DNA from 3 places in the Thalassotalea crassostreae genome. Region 2 is predicted to be linked to each of the others. Evidence: predicted binding sites of a transcription regulator. Region 2 holds the regulator's gene; each other region holds the start of a gene.
What was found. The regulator sigma-54, encoded in region 2, starts transcription at its own class of promoters, with help from an activator protein. The targets are predictions, from matches to a motif close to GTTGGCACGNNNNTNGNNT.
Positions count from the first base shown of each region.

Region 1: glnA (glutamate--ammonia ligase) is a predicted target of sigma-54. The motif match lies at 2,480-2,498, and genes of this name have one in related genera.
Region 3: LT090_RS10170 (DUF3192 domain-containing protein) is a predicted target of sigma-54. The motif match lies at 3,252-3,270, and genes of this name have one in related genera.

Region 1 covers NZ_CP017689.1:319,945-328,197, reverse strand. Annotated here, with positions in the region: gene typA (translational GTPase TypA) at 1-434, opposite strand, end outside; gene LT090_RS01520 (tetratricopeptide repeat protein) at 647-2,113, opposite strand; gene glnA (glutamate--ammonia ligase) at 2,563-3,969, shown strand; gene LT090_RS01510 (DUF4124 domain-containing protein) at 4,236-4,760, shown strand; gene glnL (nitrogen regulation protein NR(II)) at 4,851-5,933, shown strand; gene glnG (nitrogen regulation protein NR(I)) at 5,933-7,339, shown strand; gene LT090_RS01495 (MerC domain-containing protein) at 7,456-7,842, opposite strand; gene epmA (elongation factor P--(R)-beta-lysine ligase) at 7,943-8,253, opposite strand, start outside.
Region 2 covers NZ_CP017689.1:560,795-569,047, forward strand. Annotated here, with positions in the region: gene mgtE (magnesium transporter) at 1-871, opposite strand, end outside; gene LT090_RS02480 (HPr family phosphocarrier protein) at 1,031-1,306, opposite strand; gene rapZ (RNase adapter RapZ) at 1,315-2,160, opposite strand; gene ptsN (PTS IIA-like nitrogen regulatory protein PtsN) at 2,169-2,621, opposite strand; gene hpf (ribosome hibernation promoting factor) at 2,624-2,911, opposite strand; gene LT090_RS02500 (RNA polymerase factor sigma-54) at 2,936-4,432, opposite strand; gene lptB (LPS export ABC transporter ATP-binding protein) at 4,595-5,323, opposite strand; gene lptA (lipopolysaccharide transport periplasmic protein LptA) at 5,361-5,897, opposite strand; gene lptC (LPS export ABC transporter periplasmic protein LptC) at 5,887-6,453, opposite strand; gene kdsC (3-deoxy-manno-octulosonate-8-phosphatase KdsC) at 6,450-6,998, opposite strand; gene LT090_RS02525 (KpsF/GutQ family sugar-phosphate isomerase) at 7,012-7,986, opposite strand; gene LT090_RS02530 (calcium/sodium antiporter) at 8,007-8,253, opposite strand, start outside.
Region 3 covers NZ_CP017689.1:2,382,324-2,390,576, forward strand. Annotated here, with positions in the region: gene LT090_RS10145 (AMP-binding protein) at 1-151, shown strand, start outside; gene folD (bifunctional methylenetetrahydrofolate dehydrogenase/methenyltetrahydrofolate cyclohydrolase FolD) at 318-1,175, opposite strand; gene LT090_RS10155 (Mpo1-like protein) at 1,317-1,622, opposite strand; gene LT090_RS10160 (GCN5 family acetyltransferase) at 1,672-2,310, opposite strand; gene LT090_RS10170 (DUF3192 domain-containing protein) at 2,771-3,139, opposite strand; gene LT090_RS10175 (hypothetical protein) at 3,390-3,707, shown strand; gene syd (SecY-interacting protein) at 3,753-4,304, opposite strand; gene queF (NADPH-dependent 7-cyano-7-deazaguanine reductase QueF) at 4,415-5,263, shown strand; gene ppnN (nucleotide 5'-monophosphate nucleosidase PpnN) at 5,585-6,934, shown strand; gene xni (flap endonuclease Xni) at 6,942-7,757, shown strand; gene LT090_RS10200 (DUF3192 domain-containing protein) at 7,778-8,167, shown strand.

The sequences.
Region 1 (8,253 bases), 240 kb from region 2:
ACTTGATCCATAACCCACTCAGGACGAGAACCTGGCTTGTCAATTTTGTTAATTACAACAATTGGCTTAAGACCTTGGGCAAATGCTTTTTTAGTTACAAAGCGAGTTTGCGGCATAGGACCTTCTTGTGCATCAACGATAAGTAAAACAGAATCTACCATTGACATAACACGTTCAACTTCACCACCGAAATCGGCGTGACCAGGAGTATCTACAATATTTACACGGTACTCGTTCCAGTTGATTGCAGTGTTTTTTGCAAGAATGGTGATACCACGTTCTTTTTCAATGTCGTTCGAATCCATGATTCGTTCGTCATGATCTGCACGAGAGTCAAGAGTTCCTGATTGATCAAGAAGTTTATCAACCAAAGTAGTTTTACCGTGGTCAACGTGAGCGATTATCGCAATGTTACGTAAGTTATCTAGCACTATATTTAGCCTTTATTAGCCCAAGGGGTATAATTTTGCGCGTATTATAGACTAAAACATAAGCTATGTATTGAGCTTTTTTGTATTCAATTGCTATAAATAGGCATAAAAATAGCAGTTGGAATTGGAAAAGAGATGAATTGTAGAGTATTGAGAGATGGAGGAGAGTATTCAGTTAAAATCAATACTCTCTCTACTTTAGTTCAAATATCGAATTATCCTTCCTCGATTTCAGCAATCGTGACCGAACCACCCGACGTCCATTGCTTGAGCATATTTTGCCATTCAGTGACATCCCAACCGTAGTCGTCGGCAAGGTCAATAGCTTCGCGCATGGAGATTACTGCTAAATCCAAACGTCTAGATTCTTTATTTCTATAGGCAAGTGCTCGTAGATAATAATACTCTGGATCATCCTTAAAAGTACTTTGCATTACATCTAAATTTTCAATAGCTTGTTTAACATCAATTAATTCATCGACGTTCGCGTCAAGTTTAAGGTAAGTTAAATGTTTAAGCGCCATCATGTGACCATTATAAGCTGCTGCATTTAACCAGAAAGCCGCTTTGCTTTGATCATTTTTAACAAACGGACTATCCAATAGTAACTTACCTAGTCGGTATTGAGCATCAAATACACCAGCTTGCGCAGCTTTTTCTATCCATTTTAACGACGTTTTTATTTCACGTTGTTCACGGTAAAGTTTCATCCCATACTCAAACTGAGCTCGTGCATGATTTTTATTGGCGGCGTCTAGAAGCAATTCTTCAATTTGTTGATCTTCAATTTTCAGCCAAGTGAAATAACTATAGATAAGAGCAAGTTTATATTGCTCATCTGCAACGTCACTTCCTTTTAAACGACTCACTAATTTCCGGATTTTGCTGTATAGCGATGGAAATTCTTTTCTGATTTGAAAGATTGAATAGTTAGCAACGCCTAGATATGCTCGGTGAACAAAGCTAACGCTATTATTATCTAGCATTGGAGTAGACAGTGGAGAATGGGCGAGTTGTTCAATACCTTTTCTGGGATTGCCAATCACTTGCACAGGGGAAAAATCTCTTCTCGAACCATCAGGGGCAACGTCGTAATCAACAACTAAAAAATAATTTCGATTTTCAATGCTTCGTGGTTGTTGGCGGGCAAAAGTATTGTCCGTCCAACCAGAATCATAATCGTCTTCAAATACGCTAGGGTCTTCATCATCAAACGATTGTTCAAAATCGTCTTCAAACAATTCGGTAGTCTCAAAATGATTACTCGAATCAGTGCTATTCTCAAAACTTATTTTATTTTTTAGTTGCTCATCTTTAAGCTCTGGATAGTATTTTTTCTTAACCTTTTCAATCCCATAAGAGCTCTTAAACTTGGCCACTATAGCAATTACTTTTTCTCGTTCTGAAGGGGCAATATTAGACATTATTTCAGAATATATTTGTGCCGAGTTTTCGTAATCTTGTTCTGCCGCTAGGGCAAACCAGATTATCGCATTGATGTCTTTATTCGGCGTGTCTTCTTTTAGGCTAATCATTCCAAGTTGATAATATATTGCCGGATTACCACTATTGACTGCTAGTAAATATTCTTTTTTAGCTTTTTGATATTCACCATCATGAAATAACTGATTTGCCAAATCGACATTGATCGCCTCTGCTTTATATACAAATAAAGTGCACATTATTGCGCACCAATAAACGATTAATAATGATTTAATTTTCATAGTAGTTTTATTCGAGCTTTTTATTAGTTTTATTTTTAGTATTTCAAAAATGAAATTGCAGTGTATAACAACTAAATTCGAATATTCACAATATTTGCGTAACTTTACATTGAACAATGGCATTGAATTCTTTAGTTTAGTTGCAGAGCAAGTACTCGACCTTAAAATAATTATAATTCCTTTTTAGCACACATTATTAATGCGCTTTTACATCGCACCAAATTAGTGCACCATATAAGTGCAACGACGCACCAACATGATCCATCAATAAGGTTTTTAATCATTACGTTTTTAAAATAAGTAGTAATAATAGGCGTTTAAAAACTTGGCACGATTCTAGCTTTAGAAAACATAACTTAATGTTTATACATTTTAATTATAACCTGCAGAAACTTACGGAGACGTTCATGTCACAAGCAGTATTAGATTTAATCAAAGAAAACGATGTAAAATTCGTTGATCTACGTTTTACTGATTCAAAAGGTAAAGAGCAACACGTTTCAATTCCTCATCATCAAATCGACGAAGATTTCTTCGAAGATGGTAAAATGTTTGACGGTTCTTCAATCGCTGGTTGGAAAGGTATTAACGAATCTGACATGGTATTAATGCCAGATGCTTCTACAGCAGTACTAGATCCATTCACTGAAGAAGCTACATTAAATATTACATGTGATATTTTAGAGCCTGCAACTATGCAAGGTTACTCTCGTGACCCTCGCTCTGTAGCTAAGCGTGCAGAAGAGTACATGCGTTCTACAGGTATCGCTGATACTGTTTTAATTGGTCCAGAGCCAGAGTTCTTCGTTTTTGATGACGTTAAATTCCACACAGACATGTCTGGTTCAATGTACAAAGTTGACGACAAAGAAGCTGCATGGAATGGTGCAACTCACTATGAAGACGGTAATACTGGTCACCGTCCAGGTGTTAAAGGCGGTTACTTCCCAGTAGCTCCTGTTGATTCATCTCAAGATTTACGTTCAGCTATGTGTTTAATCATGGAAGAAATGGGCTTAGTTGTTGAAGCACATCACCACGAAGTTGCAACATGTGGTCAAAACGAAATTGCTTGTCGTTTTAACACTATGGTTAGCAAAGCTGATGAAGTTCAAATATACAAATATGTTGTTCATAACGTTGCTCACGCATACGGTAAAACAGCAACATTTATGCCTAAGCCATTAGTTGGTGATAACGGTACTGGTATGCACGTTCACCAATCTTTAGCTAAAGACGGTGTTAACTTGTTCTCTGGTGATCAATACGGTGGTTTATCTGAGACAGCTTTATACTACATTGGTGGTATCATTAAGCACGCTAAAGCACTAAACGCTTTCACTAACGCTTCAACTAACTCATACAAGCGTCTAGTACCTGGTTTCGAAGCACCTGTTATGCTTGCATACTCTGCTCGTAACCGTTCTGCATCTATTCGTATTCCAGTGGTACCTAGCCCGAAAGCTCGTCGTATCGAAGTACGTTTCCCTGATCCAACGGCAAACCCGTACTTAGCATTCTCTGCAATGTTAATGGCTGGCCTTGACGGTATCAAAAACAAAATTCACCCTGGCGATGCTATGGATAAAGATTTATACGACCTTCCAGCAGAAGAAGCAGCAGCAATTCCACAAGTTGCAGCATCATTTGAAGAAGCATTAGACGCTCTTGAAGCTGATAAAGATTTCTTAACAGCTGGTGGCGTTATGGACGACGACATGATTGCAGCATACATTGATCTTAAACGTGCTGAAGTTGAGAAGTTAAACAGTACAACTCACCCAGTTGAGTTTGAAATGTACTACAGCTGTTAATCAGCAATTAGTTAAAAACAAAAAAGCTCGCTTCGGCGGGCTTTTTTATTGCGCTAGTGTTTGCTATTTAATAGCAGAAATTGCCGCGGCTAATTGTTGTCTTAACTACTTGGCTACAATACTAAAACCCTAACAAACGTTAAAGATCAACCTGATTCAATGAGTTAGGTTAAATTCTTACAGTAAAAAGTGAGACAATTTACTAGCACAATTGGCTTTAATTAGTTAAATTAACATTAGTGATTTAAAAAAGGATATTAAAATAAATGCTAAGGGTCGCATTAACAGCGTTGATTATATTATCAATGACACTGCCAACATTGGCTGCGTCAAGTAAGATCTATGTCTGGCGCAACGCAAATGGCGACTTAGTCTATTCTGATAGCCCTAAACCAGGCAAAGAAGATATCGCTGAAGAAATTGAAATCACTGAGAAAAACACTATCATTTCAAATGTAGACACTTCAATCCTAACTCCGACCCCAAGAGTTGTCGCAGAGGACTATCAAGTTGCAATCAGTCAACCTGAAGACCATGCAACAATTAGAGATAACTCAGGCTCTATTTATATCTCAGGACGTGTTGCACCAGTATTTAAACGAGGCTTTAAAGTACGTTTAGTATTTAATGGTGAAGTACACGGTGAGCCACAAACTCGCTCTGTATTTATCCTTCGAGACGTCGATCGTGGCGAGCATAAAATAAAATTGGAACTTTTGAACAATCAAGGCAAGGTTATTGCATCAAGTAAACAAAGAACAGTTTACTTGCACCGTGCACGAGTTAATTAACCACTTTTTTCTCTAAACGGGTGCAAATACGCCCGCTATTTATTACACTACAATAAATGGCCGCACCAAATTGGTGCAACGGAGAAGACCTTGTATACAAACGTAAGTTTAAAAGAAATAAGAAACCTCTATAGTCAACAACTTGTTGGTCAACTAGTTACTGCCGTAGTCATTTTGGATGAGAACTTAAACATCCAATATTTAAACTCGTCAGCAGAAGCGCTATTTTCAAAAAGCCTTAATCGCCTGTATCAGCAACCATTTCTAGGTATTTTTACCTATTCGAGTCTGACCAATGATCGATTATTACAAGTGTTATCATCAGCACAGGATTTCACCGATTCAGAAGTCGTATTTGAGTTTATTGAGAATTATCATATTACCTTAGAAGTCACTGCTTCAGTTGCTGTATTCAATGGCAATGAACATTTACTTATTGAATGTAAGCGCATTGATAAGCAACGCCAAATAAGTGCAGAAGTGTTTCAAGAGCAACAATGGATAGCCGCTCGAGATTTGATTCGCGGTTTAGCTCATGAGATTAAAAACCCGCTTGGTGGACTTCGCGGAGCAGCTCAACTACTTGAAAAAGAAATCGCAGAGCCGCAGCAAGAATTTACCAATTTAATTATCGAGCAAGCTGATAGACTCACAAACTTAGTCGATCGTTTACTTGGCCCTAATCAGTTACCAAAACTTGAATTTCATAATATCCACCAAGTTCTGGAAAAGGTCTATCAGCTAGTAACATTAAATAATCCGAAAGAAATCGATATTAGTCGCGATTATGATCCGTCTATTCCCGATATAGAACTTGATACAGAAAAGTTACAGCAAACATTATTAAATATAATCAATAACGCCATTCAAGTGCTCGATGAGCATGGAACGATCAAATTAAAAACCAGAATCGCGACCAATCAAACAATTAATGGTAAACGAGTTAAAACAGCCGTTAAGATTGCCATTATTGATAACGGTCCAGGTATTTCACCTGAAATTCAGGATACTTTATTTTATCCAATGGTTTCCGGACGTGACGATGGTACAGGATTAGGACTTTCTATAGCTCAAACACTGATTCATCAACATAACGGGAAGTTAAGTTGCCATAGTTTTCCTGGCCATACCGAATTCACAATTTTACTACCACTACCTAAGAGAGATAAATGATGAACATGGAACAAGTTTGGGTTGTTGATGATGATAACTCTATTCGCTGGGTATTAGAGCGAGCTCTCAACGGCGAGAAGATTAGCTGTGCATCATTTAGCAATGCTGACGATTTACTTGCCGCTCTTGATTTTAGCCAGCCACAGGTAATTATTTCTGATATCAGAATGCCAAAAATGGATGGCATGAAAATGTTATCAATCATCAATGATAAATACCCTGATTTACCAGTAATAATTATGACTGCACATTCTGATTTGGATAGTGCGGTTAATGCTTATCAAGGTGGCGCGTTTGAATATTTGCCTAAACCGTTTGACATTGACGAAGCAATGGCACTAACAAAACGTGCAATCACCCACGCCGATGAACAAAATGAGAAGAAAGCCAAATCTAACGCATCTTCTAATGCCGTAGGTATTATTGGTGAAGCACCAGCGATGCAAGAAGTATTCAGAGCAATCGGTCGATTATCACGTTCGAGTATCAGTGTATTAATTAATGGCGAATCAGGAACAGGTAAAGAATTAGTGGCTCACGCGTTACATATGCATAGTCCAAGAAAAAGCGCTCCTTTTATTCCACTTAATATGGCGGCGATTCCAAAAGATTTGGTTGAGTCTGAATTATTTGGTCATGAAAAAGGTGCGTTTACTGGTGCCAACTCCGTGCGCCAAGGGCGCTTTGAACAAGCACACGGCGGTACCCTGTTTCTAGATGAAATTGGCGATATGCCATTGGAAGTGCAAACGCGACTGCTTCGTGTTTTAGCGGATGGTCAATTTTATCGTGTAGGTGGTCATAACCCGATTAAAGTTGATGTAAGGATTATTGCAGCAACCCATCAAAACTTGGAAGAAGGTGTTGCTAAAGGCGATTTTCGTGAAGACTTATTCCATCGTTTAAATGTTATTCGCATTAAGTTACCTAGTTTAAAAGAGCGTAAAGAAGACATTGAACAACTTGCCAAACATTTTCTATCCTTGGCGGCGAAAGAATTGGGCGTTGAATGTAAGTCTATTTCAAAAGAAGCGATAAAATACATGCAGCGCTGTGACTGGCAAGGTAATGTTAGACAATTAGAGAATACCTGTCGTTATTTAACAGTAATGGCAACTGGCCAAGAAATATTGGTAGATGATATGCCGAGCGAGATTAGTGAGCATACACATGTTCATAAAACCAATGGCGAGCATAGTTCGTGGCAACAAATATTATCGGCCTATATCGACGAACAACTCAATGAAGGTAGAGATAATATTTTAGATACCGCGATGCCGGAATTTGAAAAGGTATGTTTAGAACGTGCTTTAAATTATACTCATGGACACAAACAGGAAGCGGCAAAAAAACTAGGCTGGGGTCGAAATACCCTAACTCGCAAGTTGAAAGAATTAGCTGACTAAATGTCTTTGCTGGCGCTTAAGAGCACTTAATAGAAAATAAAAAAGAGGAGCTTATGCTCCTCTTTTTGTTTAAATTCTTTGCCTAGTTTATCCGGGCTATATGTCAGCGTTAAAGACTAAGACTCGAGACCACAGCCATCATCTTTACAACTGCGACAATTATTACATAGCTTTAAGTTTACAATATGTGCTGCGACTAACAACGCTGCACCGGCAATGATCATTAATGGTTGCATTGACTCTTCAACACTGTGCTTATGCCAATAGATGAAACCACCGAGAAATAACAAATAGAAAGGGTAAATTTTTCTGTGGTAACGTTTAAAACCAGAGAAAAGTGCGATTGAGCCTAAGGTAAGAGTTGCAAATAAGAAAATATGCTCACCTTCATGAGAGCCTAAAAAATCTAGGCCTAATAGGGAAAATAAAGGCACGAATACTGGCAATAAAATGCAATGTAATGCACATAATGAAGTTGCAGTAATACCTAGACGGTCAAGCATATTGATACTCTAATTAATTAGCTGTGTAAAAAGCTAAACGATAAACAAGAAAATTTAGGTGATATTATCACAATAGTTATAATATAACATTTATTTTTTGTTACGCTTTGTTAATAGGAAATGCGATTACGTCATCAATGTTACTCGCATTTAGAGCCAACATAACCAATCTATCAATACCCAGTGCAACGCCAGCACAATCTGGCAAACCAAATGAAAGCGCTGATATAAGGTTTTTATCGACAGGCTTTTCCGTTAGTTGATATCGCTTTCTTAGCTTATTATCTGCATTAAAGCGACACTCTTGTTCAGCACTATCAGTCAATTCATTGAAGCCATTAGCTAGCTCTATGCCACGATAAAATAGCTCAAATCGCTCGGCGACACGGTTGTCGCTGGCCGAAATTTTAG
Region 2 (8,253 bases):
AAACGGAACGTTGCTGCGTTGATTTAAAGACTGGTGCGAAAGTATCAGCGTCATCGTCGAGACCCGCCATACTCATCATCGAGTGCTCTGCTTCTTCACGGATGATGTCAATGACGTCGTCGATAGTGATACGACCAAGTAAGTGACCATCTTCATCAATAACAGGTGCAGAAAGCCAGTCATGGCGTTCAAATAATGTTGCTACTTCTGTTTCGTCCATATCGGCAGGTACAGGCACCGTATCATAATCGGTAATTTCTGCGATTGTTTGCACAGGTCGGGCGGTAACTAAATTAGCGAGCGAAACCGAACCGATAAATTTATCCTCTCGGTTTACCACATAAAAAGAATCGGTTGCTTCTGGCAAGTCACCTTTTAATCGTAAATATCTTAAAATCACATCGATGGTAACATCTGGACGCAAGGTGATGGTATCGGTGTTCATGATACCGCCAGCAGTATCTTCGTCGTACGCTAACGCTTGCTCAACTCGAAGCCTGTCTTGTGAGTCCATTGACTTCAGTACTTCGTTGTATACCGAATCAGGTAGGGTTCTTAATACTTCAGCAAGATCATCTATATCCATGCCTTCGGCAACAGCTGCAACTTTTTCAGGTTGCATGTTTTTCAAAATACCTTTCCGCACTTCTTCGGATAATTCTTCGAGTATTTCACCGTGTAAATCTGGGTCGATGAGTTGCCATAATACATTACGGCTACGTGCAGTAGAGGATTCTAATAATAAGGCTATGTCATAAGCAGGTAAGTTCTGAAACATTTTACGCACGTAAACGAACATACCACTTTCAAGAGCGGTATTTATCTCGAGTAAACGTTTTTGGCTTGTGTCTTGTTCAGATATTTCCGGCATGATGCACCCTTTGCCGATTATTGTTCTTGGTTTTGCAGGGTTATCTATTTTCAGTTAGATAACTTGCTTTAATAATCAGAAGTTTAACGTAAGTAACGGTTTTTATCAGCTTTTTTCTTTAAATAAGGTTTATGTTTATTTTCTAACAGAACGAAATACTTAGTTTTCTTCATCAAACTTGTCTAAGAATAATTGGCAAACGGCATCCATCGCTTGCTCTGCATCATTTCCTTCGGCCTTCACTTGTACCTGCTTTCCTTGACTTCCTGTTAACAACATTAAGCCCATGATAGATCCTGCATCGGCTGATTTATTGTCGAGAGTAAGTGTTATTTTAGCGTCATAATTCTGACTAAGCTTGGCAAGTTTTGTTGCAGCACGGGCATGTAATCCAAGTTTGTTTTCAATAACTAATAGCTGTTCGAGTATATTCAATGGCTTACCTACGGTTTAATCTCGCGATGTCTAATTTGCACATCTTTGTCCTGCTTTTTGAACTGCTCAGCCAATGCTTCGGCAATATAGACGCTACGATGCTGTCCGCCTGTACAGCCAATTGCAATCGTTAAATAGGTTCGGTTATTGCGTTCTAAGTGTGGTAGCCAAGTCATCATAAATGAATTTATTTGCCAAACAAATTTGGTCACGATAGCCTGGCTTTGTAGAAAATCTTTAACCGGTTGATCTAGGCCGTTATAGGCTTTCAACCCTTGCTCCCAAAATGGATTAGGTAAAAACCTAGCATCGAACACATAGTCTGCATCAGATGGCACTCCATATTTGAAGCCAAAGGACTCAAAAACAATAACCAGTTTACCTGATGTTGTACCCAAAACTCGTTCGCGCACTAAATCGGCTAATTGATGTGGTGTCAGCTTAGTGGTATTTATATATAAATCCGCACGACTAGCGACCGGATCTAATAATTTTTTCTCCAATTCGATCGCTTGATCAAGAGCCATGTTCTGTCTGATTAGCGGGTGGAGTCGACGGGTTTCACTAAATCGACGAATCAACTCATCATTGTCTGCGTCTAAATACAGAATGCTTAATTCTACTGTATTGGGTAAATAATCAATAATTTCGCTAGCGTCATCAGGGTTGCTAGGCAAGTTACGGACATCGAGGGAAACAGCAACGTTCTCATAGTCGTTAATTACAGTATGAGTTAATGCTGGTAGTAAATTTACCGGAATATTATCAACGCAGTAATAGCCCAAATCTTCTAGTACCCTGAGGGCAACCGTTTTACCTGAGCCTGAGCGACCGCTGACAATGATTAATTTCATAATTACCCTTAAGTATTTCGTTCTATAAGTGAATATAGTTGTGTAGAAGTTTCACAACGCCTAACTTGTTTACTGATGTCTTTGTTACTTAACAAACGAGCAATACTCGCCAGAGTCTCTAAGTGCTGTTGGCAATGGTCTTCGGGAACGAATAAGGCAAAAAATATATCAACCTTTTTATCATCAATAGCGTTAAAAGCGATAGCTGATTCGGTGGTAACGAGAACTGCGATAGGTTGCTCTGAGTTATCTATTCGACCGTGTGGAATTGCTATTCCATTACCGATACCAGTACTACTAAGCTTTTCACGAGTCATTAAACTATTGAGTAAAGCCTTCTCATCACAACTTTTAATTTTAGTCGAAGCAACTCTACTGATTTGTTCCAGAACGTTTTTTTTACTATTTCCCCTAACGCCACAAAGTGTGCGTTCGGGGGTTAGAATACTACTTAAATTCATAATTAGTGTTTAGACAATTTAGCCTTGTGCTTTAAAACTTGACGATCAAGTTTATCAATTAAACTATCAATAGCTGCATACATATCTTCATGGTCTGCGGAGCCAAATATTTCACCACCATTTAAGTGAATCGTTGCTTCCGCAATTTGCTGCAGTTTTTCAACTTTCAATACAACATACACATTATTAATATGATCGAAATGTCGTTCCAATTTTTCAAATTTCTGATTCACATATGAACGCATAGAATCGGTAACTTCAACATGGTGACCTGATAGATTAATTTGCATAAGCTGTATCCTTATTTTATCGGTTTAAATTAAGCTCTTTCTTTGATTCGAAGGCGGGATTCCTAATGCTTCTCTATATTTAGCAATAGTTCGCCTTGCAACGTTAATTCCCTGCTCGGACAATAATAGAGCTATCTTACTGTCGCTTAATGGTTTGCTTGGTTTTTCAGCTTCAACCAATTTTCCAATTAACGCTCTAATCGCTGTAGAAGAACATTCTCCGCCGCTTTCAGTGCTTACGTGACTAGAGAAAAAGTATTTCAACTCAAAAATACCTCTAGGTGTATGCATATACTTATTTGTCGTTACTCGTGAGATTGTAGATTCATGCATTTCAACAGCTTCTGCAATATCATTTAACACCATTGGACGCATCGCTTCTGGTCCATGCTCAAAAAAAGCTTGCTGCATTTGTACGATACAGTTTGATACTTTCAATAAGGTTTCATTTCTACTTAATAGTGACTTGATAAACCACTTAGCTTCTTGCAAGTGGGTACGAATAAATTGGCCATCACTCTCTGAGGTTTTGCTTTTAGTCAGTGCTGCGTATTGTTGATTAATGCCTAATTTTGGCGCTGTGTCTGGGTTTAATTCTACTGTCCACCGGCCATTTTTCTTAAATACGCTGACGTCAGGAATGACATATTGTTCGTCACTTTTGGCTATCGCATCACCTGGTCTTGGGTTTAACGTATGAATTAATCGCATGACCTCTTTAAGCTCATCTTCTTTAAGCTTAGTTTTGCGCATAATGGTTCTAAAATCGCGATTACCGAGTAAATCAATATGATTTTCAATAACGTTCTTTGCGTCGTCTAAATGTGGCGTGTCTTTATCAAACTGTGATAATTGAATGAGTAAACAATCTGCAATTGATTGCGCGCCAACGCCAATAGGATCGAATAAATGAATACGTTTTAATACTGCTTCAACTTCATCTAATTCTACTTCTTCATCGCCGAGACTTTCTAACACGTCTTCGACAGTGATTGTTAAATAGCCGCTGTCATCGATAGCGTCGATAATGGTAGTCGCAATTGTCTTATCAGTGTCGGTAAATGGGGTTAACTCCATTTGCCAGTATAGGTGGTCTTGAATGGAATCTGAGGTTTCGCCTTGATAGACGTAATCATCATCGGAACTGGCTGCTATACCAGTGTTAGATGTACCCGCACTAAAGCTTTCTTCCCAGGTACTGTCGACCGATAAGTCTTCTGGGATTTCGGTTTTATTTAAGGCTTCTGTTGTCGAAATTTCATCTCTGCTAGGTGCTGCATCTTCAGTGCCATCAAGGCTAGCTTCTGCGGAAGATATTTGTTCAATGGACTCATTACCTGATTCACTATCTGATTCATTCGAACCAGTTTCATCAACTTCTAAAAGTGGGTTCGAATCAAGAGCTTCTTGGATTTCTTGTTGCAGGTCGAGAGTAGACAATTGCAGCAATTTGATTGCTTGCTGCAATTGCGGTGTCATGGTTAAATGTTGCCCCATTCGGAGCTGAAGACTAGGTCTCATTGTCGAAAAACAATTCCAAAAAATATTTATGCAAATTAATTTAAATATTGACTCTATTGTCAAAAATTAAATTTAATGCGTGAAAAGTAATGCTGTAATAATTATAAAAGAGAGCATTACTTAATTAAAATTACTTTGATATCTTAAATATCACTTTACTAACTATAGCGTGAATTTTTCACCTAGGTATACATCTCGAACATGTTGGTTACTAAGCACCTGTTCAGCATTGCCTTCCGCGATTAATTCTCCATGGCTTACAATGTACGCATGCTCACAGACATCAAGAGTTTCCCTAACGTTGTGATCAGTAATAAGTACGCCAATCCCCCTCGCTTTGAGGTGTAAAATTATTTTTTTTATATCGCCAACCGATATAGGATCAACACCTGCGAAAGGTTCGTCGAGCAATATAAATTGTGGATCGGCCGCTAGCGCGCGCGCGATTTCAACACGACGTCGCTCGCCGCCTGACAAACTTTGCCCTGTGTTTTCAACAATATGTCCAATATTAAACTCTTCTACCAATGACTCTAACTTTTCTTGACGGCCAACGTCATCGAGATCTTTACGGGTTTGTAATATCGCCATAATATTGTCAAATACACTTAATTTCCGAAATATCGATGCTTCTTGTGGTAGATAACCTATACCTTGACGAGCTCTTTCGTGCATAGGTTGCAGGGTTAAATCTTCACCATTTAAACTTACTTTGCCATCATCGGAAGGAACTAGGCCAACAATCATATAAAACGAGGTGGTTTTACCTGCACCATTTGGTCCTAACAGCCCTACAACTTGTCCAGCGTTCACTGTTATGCTGACATCTTTTACCACTTTTCGGCCTTTATAGGCTTTGGCTAAATTTTCTGCTTTTAAAGTTGCTGTCATCGCTTTCTTTTATCACTTAATGTATTTATTTATTTATTTATTGATTGTTTTCGATTGTGCTATCTAATTTTTCTTCGGTTTTTTTATCAACCGCTTTTTTAGCTTCCGGTTTCAATATTGTAGTAACCGCTTCAGTACTTTCAGCACTTAGTTGTTCGGTAGCAATGTTGTAGGTGATAATATCGCCTTGCACCATACTACCTTCTTGGCTGACCTTTGCATTACCTTTTATAATGATCATCTGCGAAGAAGGTGAATAGCTTATTTCATTTGCTTGTAGTTCAATCTTTTGTCCATCATCGAGTAATTGACTAAATTTTGCTGGTTTACCGCGAGCTATGTAAGTCTTGCTTTCACTGTTTGCATCATTGCTCACTTGCACTATATCGGCTTCTATATTTAAGCTTCCTTGGGTGATTTTTACATCCTCCATATAGCTAGCAATTTTGTTTTTTAAGTCGCTTGATTGTTTTTTCGCGACTATTTTAATTTCTTGTGTAAAATCAACTTCTGCAGCGTTTGCAAAAGTTGCAGTAAGCAAAGCGAATAATGAAAGTGATAATTTACGATTCATGTTTTTTATAAATTGTTTGTTCATGATTAATTAACGTCATTTTAGTTGTATTGATATCTACTTCTAAGCCGCTGCCATACATTCTAAAGTCTTTGCCTTTAATTATTATAGTTTGCTCGGTAGAGATAATGTTAGTGTTAAAGTCCATTAGTAATGACTGGCCATAAATTTCAGAGACTAAACCGTTTTCTTCAGAGGAAACAAGTTTTACATCGTCGTTTAACGAAAGCAAATGGCCTTTTGTTAATGAACCTGTTTTTGCACTTAAGGTCCATGTTGGCTTATTGTCTTTCGGAAAAATGGTATATTGAGGTTGCTCAAATAAGGTTTGATTATCTTGACTAAAATAAGTCATGTTCTCAGCATAAATTGTATGAACTAATTGACCTTGGGCGTCATACTGACTGGTACTTAATTTTTTTGCGACAAATGCTGGAGAGATTTCTTCATTCACTATTATAGGTACTGTTATTTGCGATTGCTGCCATTGCATGTAACCATAAATGGCTAACGCAATAACAAAAACTATGGTAGAGATACCATGCAATCGACTCATACACTACTACCTTTCGCGTCTAAAAGCGTTCCTTGGGCTTGCATGATAAGATCGGTTAACTCTCTTACAGCACCGCAGCCGCCATTGTTAAAAGTTTTGTAATCAGCCCCTTGTTTTACTAATGGATGAGCATCATTCACGGCAACGCCTAAAGCAACATGCTTAATGCAAGGTAAATCCGGAACATCATCACCTATATAGGCAATTTGTTCGGCATTAAGTTCTAATTGAGTTGCAATTTTTTTCAATGAAGGCAACTTATCCTCTTGTCCTTGTACTATATGCTTCACATTTAATGAGCGCATTCTGTTTTCAACAATATTAGACTTTCTGCCAGTTATAACGGCTACTTCGACGCCGCTGTCACCGAGTGCTTTAATGCCAAAACCATCTTTGGTATTAAAGGCTTTCAATTCTTCACCATCGTTACCTAAGTAAATTCGGCCGTCGGAGAATACGCCATCGATATCGCAGATTAGCAATTTTATGTTTTTGGCAATGCTGAGCGTTTCACTTGGAACTTGCCCATAGAGAGTATTTACCAATGTTTTCGACAAGTTATATTACTCCTGCTTTTAGAATATCATGCATATTCATTGCACCAATTGGTTGATGTTTATTGTCAACAATAATGAGTCCGTTAATGCTTTTATCTTCCATCGCCTTTAATGCCTCAGCTGCAAGCATTTCCTGCTTGGCAACAATAGGTTTTTTAGTCATAACGCTACTAATAGGATCTTGATGAATGTTCACTTGTTCATCAAGAATACGCCTTAAATCACCATCGGTAAATAAACCAGTTAAAATACTATTATTGTCGACGATAGCAGTCATACCTAACCCCTTTTTCGACATTTCAACTAAAGCGTCTTTGATTAACGCCGCTTCGTTCACAACTGGTAATCGTTCACCACTATGCATGATATCGGTCAGTCTTAATAATAGACGTTTACCCAAACTCCCACCGGGATGTGACAATGCAAAGTCATCAGCAGTAAAACCTCTGGCATTAAGTAGTGCGACGGCCAAAGCATCCCCCATAACTAATGTTGCTGTTGTGCTTGATGTTGGCGCTAATCCTAAAGGGCATGCTTCTTGCGGTACGGCGATGCAAATATGGGTATCACCTAACTGTGCTAATGTTGACTCAGTGTTGCCTGACATGGAAATTAATTTAGCCCCGATGCGTTTGATTACCGGAATTATCTGCAGTAACTCACCGGTTTCGCCAGAGTTGGAAATTGCCAATACCACATCATCTTTAGTTACCATCCCTAGGTCGCCATGACTTGCTTCGCCAGGGTGAACAAAAAATGCAGGCGTACCAGTGCTTGCAAGAGTAGCCGCAATTTTACCGCCAACGTGACCAGACTTACCCATACCTATTACGATAACTCTGCCCTGACATTCAAACATCAATTTGCAAGCATCGGTAAAACTGTCATCTATATACTTGTGTAAATTAGCAACAGCTTGTTGTTCTATATCGATAACCTTAGCGGCATTATTTTTAAATTGTTCTGCGTTTGGCATTAAAATCTCTCTTAGCCATTCTACTGACTAAATATTAGATATTGGTAGGCAATAAAGCCAATAAACAATACTGCGCCTTTCATGCGCGTAATTCTAAACTGGCCACTTCTACTAAAACATAACAAAAATAGTAAAAAGGTTGTGCCTATCATGTACGGAGCGTCTCGACTTGCGACCTCACTATCAACTGTGCCAGGTGCAATTAAAGCAGGTAGTGCAAGGACTGCAAGAATATTGAAGATATTTGAGCCAATAATATTACCCATT
Region 3 (8,253 bases), 1.8 Mb from region 2:
TGATGAAATTCGTGATTTCTGTAAGGGTCAAATAACCCATTTTAAAATACCCCGCTATATTCGTTTTGTTGATGAATATCCGATGACAGTAACGGGCAAAATTAGAAAAATAGATATGCGTGAACAAATGGCAAAAGAGCTATACGGTTAATTTACTCATTCTCAAACTTAGTTATTCTTTCTTTACTGAATGAATAACTGATTGAATAAGTGAATGAATTACTAAATTAAAAAAGGCGACTCTTTGAAAGTAAAGAATCGCCTTTTAGTATTTTACGCTTTTAGTTTTAGTATCAAGCTTTAAGTATCAACTATTTCTAACTCGCGTTGCGTGCCGCTTCAACGGTATTTTTCAACAAGCATGCGATTGTCATTGGGCCAACGCCGCCAGGTACAGGAGTTATTGCACCTGCTATCGGCTCGACATTAGCATAATCAACATCCCCTACTAACTTAGCTTTACCGTCGCGTTCAATGCGGTTAATACCAACATCAATTACCGTCGCACCTGGTTTTACCCAATCAGCTTGGACAAACTCAGCAATACCAACAGCAGCAATAATAATATCAGCTTGGCGACACACTGCGCCAAGATCTTGGGTTCGAGAATGGGCAATAGTAACGGTACAATTCTCTTGCAATAATAGAAGAGCGACTGGCTTACCTACAATATTAGAGCGACCGATAACAACCGCATTTTTGCCACTTAAGTTATCGCCTAGGGCTTTTTTAGCAAGGATAATACACCCCTGTGGTGTACACGGAACTAATGCACCAGGTTCACCATTAACAAGTCGACCTGAATTCATCGCATGAAAACCATCAACATCCTTTTCAGGAGCAATTTTAGCGATAACAGTCGTTTCGTTGATGTGTTTAGGTAAAGGTAATTGTACAAGAATGCCGTGCACTGAATCATCATTATTCAATTCATCTAATACGTTCAGCAATTTTTGTTCTGTTGTTTCTGCTGACAATTTGATTTCATTTGAAATCATGCCAACTTCTCGCGTTTGCTTTACTTTATTACGCACGTAAACCTGACTCGCAGGGTCTTCTCCAACAAGAACAACGGTAAGTCCTGGGGTGATATTTTTTTCGTCTTGTAATTGTTTTACTTGTGCAGCGAGCTCAACTCTTAGGTCGGCAGCAGCTTGCTTTCCATCAATAATCATTTTTATTCTCTAACTCTATTGCTATATAAATTTTTAATCATTTAAAAAGAGAAAGTATGCCATTAATTGCACCTAGTTTCTGTGCTTAATTTCACATTTTTTTAACTAAATATGGAAAGTTGGTGGTTTAAGCGAATAAATTTAAAATTTCTTACCTAAAAGAAAATCTTTAAACATCACCCAATCACCAATAAATGAATATAGAGGGTATTGAAATGTGGCAGGTCTATTTTTTTCATAAACAAAGTGGCCAACCCAAGCAAAGCCATAGCCGATAACAAGAGGTAACCACAACATCTTTAATTGGCCGCTAAAAATGGCATAAAGCAAAATCACTAATGCTGTGGTTGAACCAAGATAATGCAACAAACGACAAGTAGGATCTTGATGCTGGCTTAAATAAAACGGATAAAATTCCGCAAAACTGTTATATCGTTTGGTGGTCACGCATAGTCCTTATTGTAAAATCGTTTAAGTTTATTCCGTTAACTTAAGCTTATTGCTTCCGATAATGGATCATCAGTGGTCCTGTTACATTACCAACTGTCACTTCTTTTACTGGTGTGTAGTCACACTCACTAAAGAACTCTTTATACTTTTCTGTGGTTACGTACACAGCCACACCTTCACTGTCTTGGTGGTCCTCTAAGACAGTATTTACCGCAGCCACTAGATAATGACCAAAACCATGATGCTGGTGCAAAGGGTGAATCGCAATAAATGACAGCATATGAAAGCGCTGCATTGGCACTGCCGCTAAAATTTGCTCTTCTTTTTGGATCATTTGTTTAGTGCTTACAAAACCGGCTCCTAGCATCATTTTCAAGCGCCAATGCCAAAATCTATCGGAGCCAAAACCTGCATCAGGGCCATTTAAACATGCAACCCCCACTAATGCCTCGCCCATATAAAGCCCTAAAATCGGCTGCTTTGCTTGCCAAAATGCCGCAAGCTCTTCGCGAATAGATGCTCTAAGTTTTTGTTCGTAGTCACCGCTGCCATTACTGAATATATCAACAAATACAGGGTCGTCATGATAGGCTTGATACAATAAAGATGCTGCCAGCTTTAATTCTGGCGCAGTTAAATAGGCTGCTCTTATTTCGTTTTCTGTAAGAACTTGAACATCATTCATATATCACCACTCGCTTATAATTCTTTTGTTTGATTGCGTTGTCGATTACGAAACTTTTATTATTTGTTAGGTCTAGCTTAGTGCTAAGTTTTATTGTTAGTTTTTATTTTGATTACTAATTTCTTTAGATCAATTTTTTATTATTACTCGCATTTGAATCGGTATTGATTTGAAAAAAGCCTAGATAAGTTAGCTTTTTATTCTTAATACTTTTCGACAACGGATTATCACCATAACAAGATTTTAACAAACTGGTCAAATTTGAATCATTTTTAAATAACAACAGCATCTTCAATATAGGCGAATTAGGTTTTGACGAGAATAAAACCTTAGCAACAAAAAAACACGATGCAAGCATGAAACAGCTAGCATCGTGTTTTATAAAGCAATATAAGGTAAGTCCGATAGAGGCGAGGATCTAATGCCGCTATTGCTACAACTATTAATTAGTTATATCTACTTATAGCTGCTGAAGTGCAGTATCACCCCAGCTAGTTAACACACCATCTTTAAATAATAACGGTGTGCATTCATCTTTAGTTGTCATACCGTCTGAATGTTTTCGCATTGTGCGGTAGAATAGAACTTGAATCGTTTCGCCTTCCTTAGTGTAAGTTTCGTTAAAATCTGGAACACCAAATTGGTTTTTTACTTTATCAATCGGCGTATTTAGCGTTAAGTTAGCGATCTGAGAACGATTATCGCGTTCGCGGTCTTCGTGATCTACAGATGAGTTGTATTTACCATCACCATCGGCAACGATGATACAACCTGTTAATCCTAAAGTAAGTGGTGCAAGTAACAGTAACGTAGCTAAAGATTTTTTCATAATTTCCCTCTTGGATATTTTTTTTGTATTACGTTTCTAAAATTAAACTCAATAATCTAGTTTTATAAGAATGTTTTAAACTAAATTACCTAAGTTACTTAAGTTATCTATTAAGCAAATCGCTTGCCAATTTTTTAAGCTGTTGTTTTTACAGGAATTAACAAATAACTGTAAATTAAAATGATGACAAGGTTAGCCATTTTCGCTACTATTTAAGCAAATTAACACACAAAAATTTAACAACTTAATAATGATAATTAGTGCCGAAATTTACCGAATAGCCACACGCCTTTCTAATGAAGGCAAAACACCTAGTGTCGCTTTAATCAAAGCAAACCTTGGTCAAACTTTACCACTTGCACAAGTAATAAAAGGATTACAGAATTGGCAAAGTAATCCAGAGTTAGGCAATGTAGAAGCGAAAGAGAAAGCGGAGCCTCTTAAAGAATCGGACATAGACAATGATCTAGCAACAGCAATTGAAAATGCAACTAGACCACTTGTGCAACGAATTGAACAATTAGAAGCAAAATTGGAAACAATAGAACGCCAACTGTCAAACAAATAGGGCCTATTAATCGTTAACCCAAATAATCGCTAGTCCCAATATTAGTTAATCCAAGCTCAGTAGCTGAAAAAACTCGCTAAGATTATTGGCGAGTTTTTTATTCGGCTCACATCCTACCGGCTCAGCCCATACTTCACCGCTTTGGTTATGTATGACAAGATTAATTTCTTCTGCGTCAGTTACTGCGAAAAATACTGTTAACTCTTGTTTCAGTCTGCGCTTCATCAATACATGACCAATAAGGTTTTGTTGTAAACGCTCAAAATCATCTTTATTCCAAGCAAACAACAGCTCTAGCTTCCCTTCGCTGCAGCTTGCAGGTATTGACTCAGAGTATATTTGTGAGAAATAGGTTTTGATATCCGGATGCAATTCAACTTCAAGTGCCTTTTCAACATTATCGAAAGAAACGTTTACGTCCATTGCAACAGGTTGCCACTGAATATTACCTTCTTTGTCGGCTTCGCCTGTTTCGCAAGGGGAAATCCAATCACTATCCTGCTCTACCATTGGTAAATGCTGATGCTGCTGTTTAAAGTGGTTGATATAAGATTGACTAAATGTAGAAATTATCTCGGCTAAGCTGTTGTTATTCATGGTCATACGTTAAAATAAAAGCAATGTAACGCCATTATAGCGATTAGTTGAAATGAATGACACCATTTCACACAGCCACTTAACGACAACGAATTTTATAGTATAAATTTATGAGCCTATATCAAAATGCCGACGAACTAAAAACTTTAGTGCTAGGTAAAACCACAGATTACAAAAGTGAATATGCACCGGAGTTATTACAAGGGGTGCCTAGAGCGTTAAATAGAGAAGACTTAGATCTAGATGGCGAGCTACCTTTTTATGGCGAAGATGTTTGGTATGGTTACGAATTATCTTGGCTAGAGCCAGGTGGTAAACCTAAAGTTGCTGTAGCTGAATTTCGTTTTTCCTGTAATAGCGTTAACTTGGTAGAGTCAAAGTCTTTCAAGCTTTACCTCAACAGTCTTAATCAATCTAGATTTGCTGATAGCGCTGCCGTTGAAAAGACTTTAACCGAAGATTTAACTAAAGTTGCACAAGGTGATGTCACGGTAACGCTTTTTGATGTTGATGACTGCCCTCCTCTTGCTATATCCGCTATAGACGCAGTCAAAATTGATGATATTGATTTGACCATTGATGGGTTTGAATTTGATCGGGAGATATTAAAAACCGCTTGTGCAGACACCTCAGATATTGTCGAAGAAAAGCTGGTCAGTCATTTGTTAAAGTCTAATTGTTTGATCACCAACCAACCTGATTGGGGAAGTGTGTATATCAGCTATAAAGGCCCTGCCATTAACCATAAAGTGTTACTTAGCTATATCATTTCATTTCGAATGCACAATGAATTTCATGAACAATGTGTCGAGCGTATCTATACCGACATAATGGAGTTTTGTCAGTGCCAATCCCTTACTGTTTTTGCCCGTTATACTCGCCGTGGAGGATTGGACATTAACCCTTATAGAAGCAGTGAAAACAACACCGCGCCGAGAAATAGAACGCTTCGTCAATAACAGTGTTTTAATCGAGTTAACAAGCTTAAGTATTGCCTTGATTAGATTCTTGCAACATCTGTTTACGTTTTAACGTCTAGCTACGCTTCTCAAACATTGAGAAATACACTAGACTTAAAAATAGTCCTAATAGCTTATATATTTTTCGTTAAGCTCTTATTTAATAAGAACAAATTTTGAACAAACGAAGAACAAATGAGAATAATAATTTTCATCTCAATCGTTAATATTAGGTTTATTAAAGCGGCACATTCATTTTGTATGAAGCGTTTTTTCAAAAACGTATAACAATCTCAAGGGTGTCGCCATTAAAGGTGTGCTATGCAAATAGAAATTAACCCGGTTGGTAATATGTGTTTATTATCACCCCTAGAAGTTGATCAATTACAACATTCGGCCAATTCACAACTCTATCAGTTGTATCGCAACTGTTCTCTTGCCGTGCTTAATGTTGGCAGCGATACAGATGATGCTGAAGCAATATACGCCGCCTATAAAGATTTTGATATTCAGGTATTAAAGCGAGAGCGCGGGGTGAAACTGCGATTGATAAACCCTCCATCTCATGCATTTGTTGATGATAAGCTCATTGTCGGTATCAAGGAGCAACTTTCTGCAGTACTGCGCGATATATTGTTTATAAACTCTCGCTATCTATGTACGCCACCGCCAAGGCCAACAAATTTAATCACTCATATGGTATTTGATATCATCCGCAATGCTGATGCCATCAAGCTCGATAGCACACCAGCTATTATCACCTGTTGGGGAGGCCACTCGATTAACGAGGAAGAATATAAATATACTAAAGAAGTTGGTTATCAATTAGGTTTACGTGGTATCAACATCTGTACAGGTTGTGGACCGGGAGCGATGAAAGGGCCAATGAAAGGGGCTACATTTGGTCATGCTAAGCAACGAAATTATGCAGGCAGATACATCGGTCTAACAGAGCCTAGTATTATTGCCGCAGAGCCACCAAATACTATCGTCAATGAACTAGTGATAATGCCTGATATCGAAAAACGTTTAGAAGCGTTCGTGAGAATGAGTCATGGCTTGATAATTTTTCCTGGTGGCGCAGGAACAGCAGAAGAACTATTGTATATTTTGGGCATATTATTACACCCGGAAAACAAGCTGCAAAAGTTGCCAATTATCTTAACTGGACCAGCTTCTGCTAAAGCTTATTTTGAACAACTTGATGAATTTATTGGCAATATATTGGGTCCTCAAGCACAGCAACTCTATTCCATTGTGATTGAAGATGCTGTCGATGCAGCAAAGTATTTAAGTGAACAAATAGACGGGGTGATTAATTACCGCAAAGCAGTTGGTGATTCATATCATTACAATTGGACTATTGAAATTGAACAACAATTTCAGCGACCTTTTGAACCGACCCATGAAAATATGGCTAGCCTTTCGTTAACGCCAGACCTTCCCGTTAATGAACTGGCGGCGAATTTAAGAAAAGTATTTTCCGGTATTGTTGCCGGTAATGTGAAACCAGAATGGGTACAATCTGTTCGAGAAAACGGTCCTTATCAAATCACAGGCGATAAAGAAATTATGACACACATGGATAACCTGCTATCATCCTTTGTCAAACAACAAAGAATGAAATTACAGGGCGAATATACGCCTTGTTATCAAATAGCGGCTAAATAACAATAACATGCAAGCTCACTTAGTACTTATCGATGCAATGAACTTAATCCGCAGGATTTATGCGGTACAAGAGCGCCCTTTTTTAGGCCTGGGTGAGTTATCTGATAATACCAAACAACAAATCGTTCATAATACTAAGCAAGCGACCGCTAAGGCACTGCAAAAAATTATTAATGAACATCAACCAACACATGCATTGGCAGTTTTTGACTGCCACGGTAAGTGTTGGCGTTATAAGCTTTTTCCTGATTATAAAAAAGGGCGAAAGAAAATGCCTGAGCATCTAGCGTTATCTTTGCCTGATATTCAAGATAGCTTCTTAGAAAAAGGCGTCGACTCATTAGAGTCAGAGCAAGATGAAGCGGATGACTTGATCGCAACGCTAGCGGTTAAAATGGCATTGCGAGATCAAAAGACGACCATTATCTCTACCGACAAAGGGTTTTTACCGTTATTGGGTAATCATATCCATGTATATGACTATTTTAACAAACGTTATTTTGATCAAGCTTATGTACTCGATAAGTTTTCAGTGAACACTGATCAACTTATTGATTATTGGGCACTGACTGGTGATACCACCAACAAGATCCCCGGTGTTGCAGGTATAGGACCGGTGACAGCTACAGAATTATTAAAAGAACATGGCAGTGTCGCAGCAATATTAGCCGCCGATAATTTAAAACGTACGGTTGCAAATAAAATGAAAGATGCAGAAATGCAAACTAAGCTGGCACAACAGCTTTTAACGTTAAAACAAGACATCCCATTAGGATTCAATTTAAAAGATATTCGTCTTCATTTAGAAGCCGAAAATACATAAATATCTCAGAAAGGTAAACAATGAGTAAAAAAGTTATATTTTGGATTTTTATCGCTATTATCGCTTATGGTGTATTTGCCATGGCAGTTATGCACTTTTACAAAGATACACCAGATAAAATGCAATGGGATGAGCGTGAAGGCTTTAACCGAACGTATATCGCTAAGTTACAACTCGATTCTATTAGCACAGATCAAATCATCATAGATTTAGGTAGCCCAGATCTGACTGAAGCAAAAAAAGTAGAACAGGATAGTTACCAAGTCATGTTTTACCGAACTCAACATAAAGAGTCTGATGGCATCACCACTCAAGATGAATGCACGGCATTACTATTTAAAAATGGTCAGTTAATTGGTATCGGTGATAGTGCTTATCTCGACTACAAAAATAGCTTTAAAATCGATTAAAGCACACATTAAATTTTCATAAAAAAGGCTAAGATGTCTTCGATATCTTAGCCTTTTTTAACTTTACAGCAATGCTGCGGTGACAA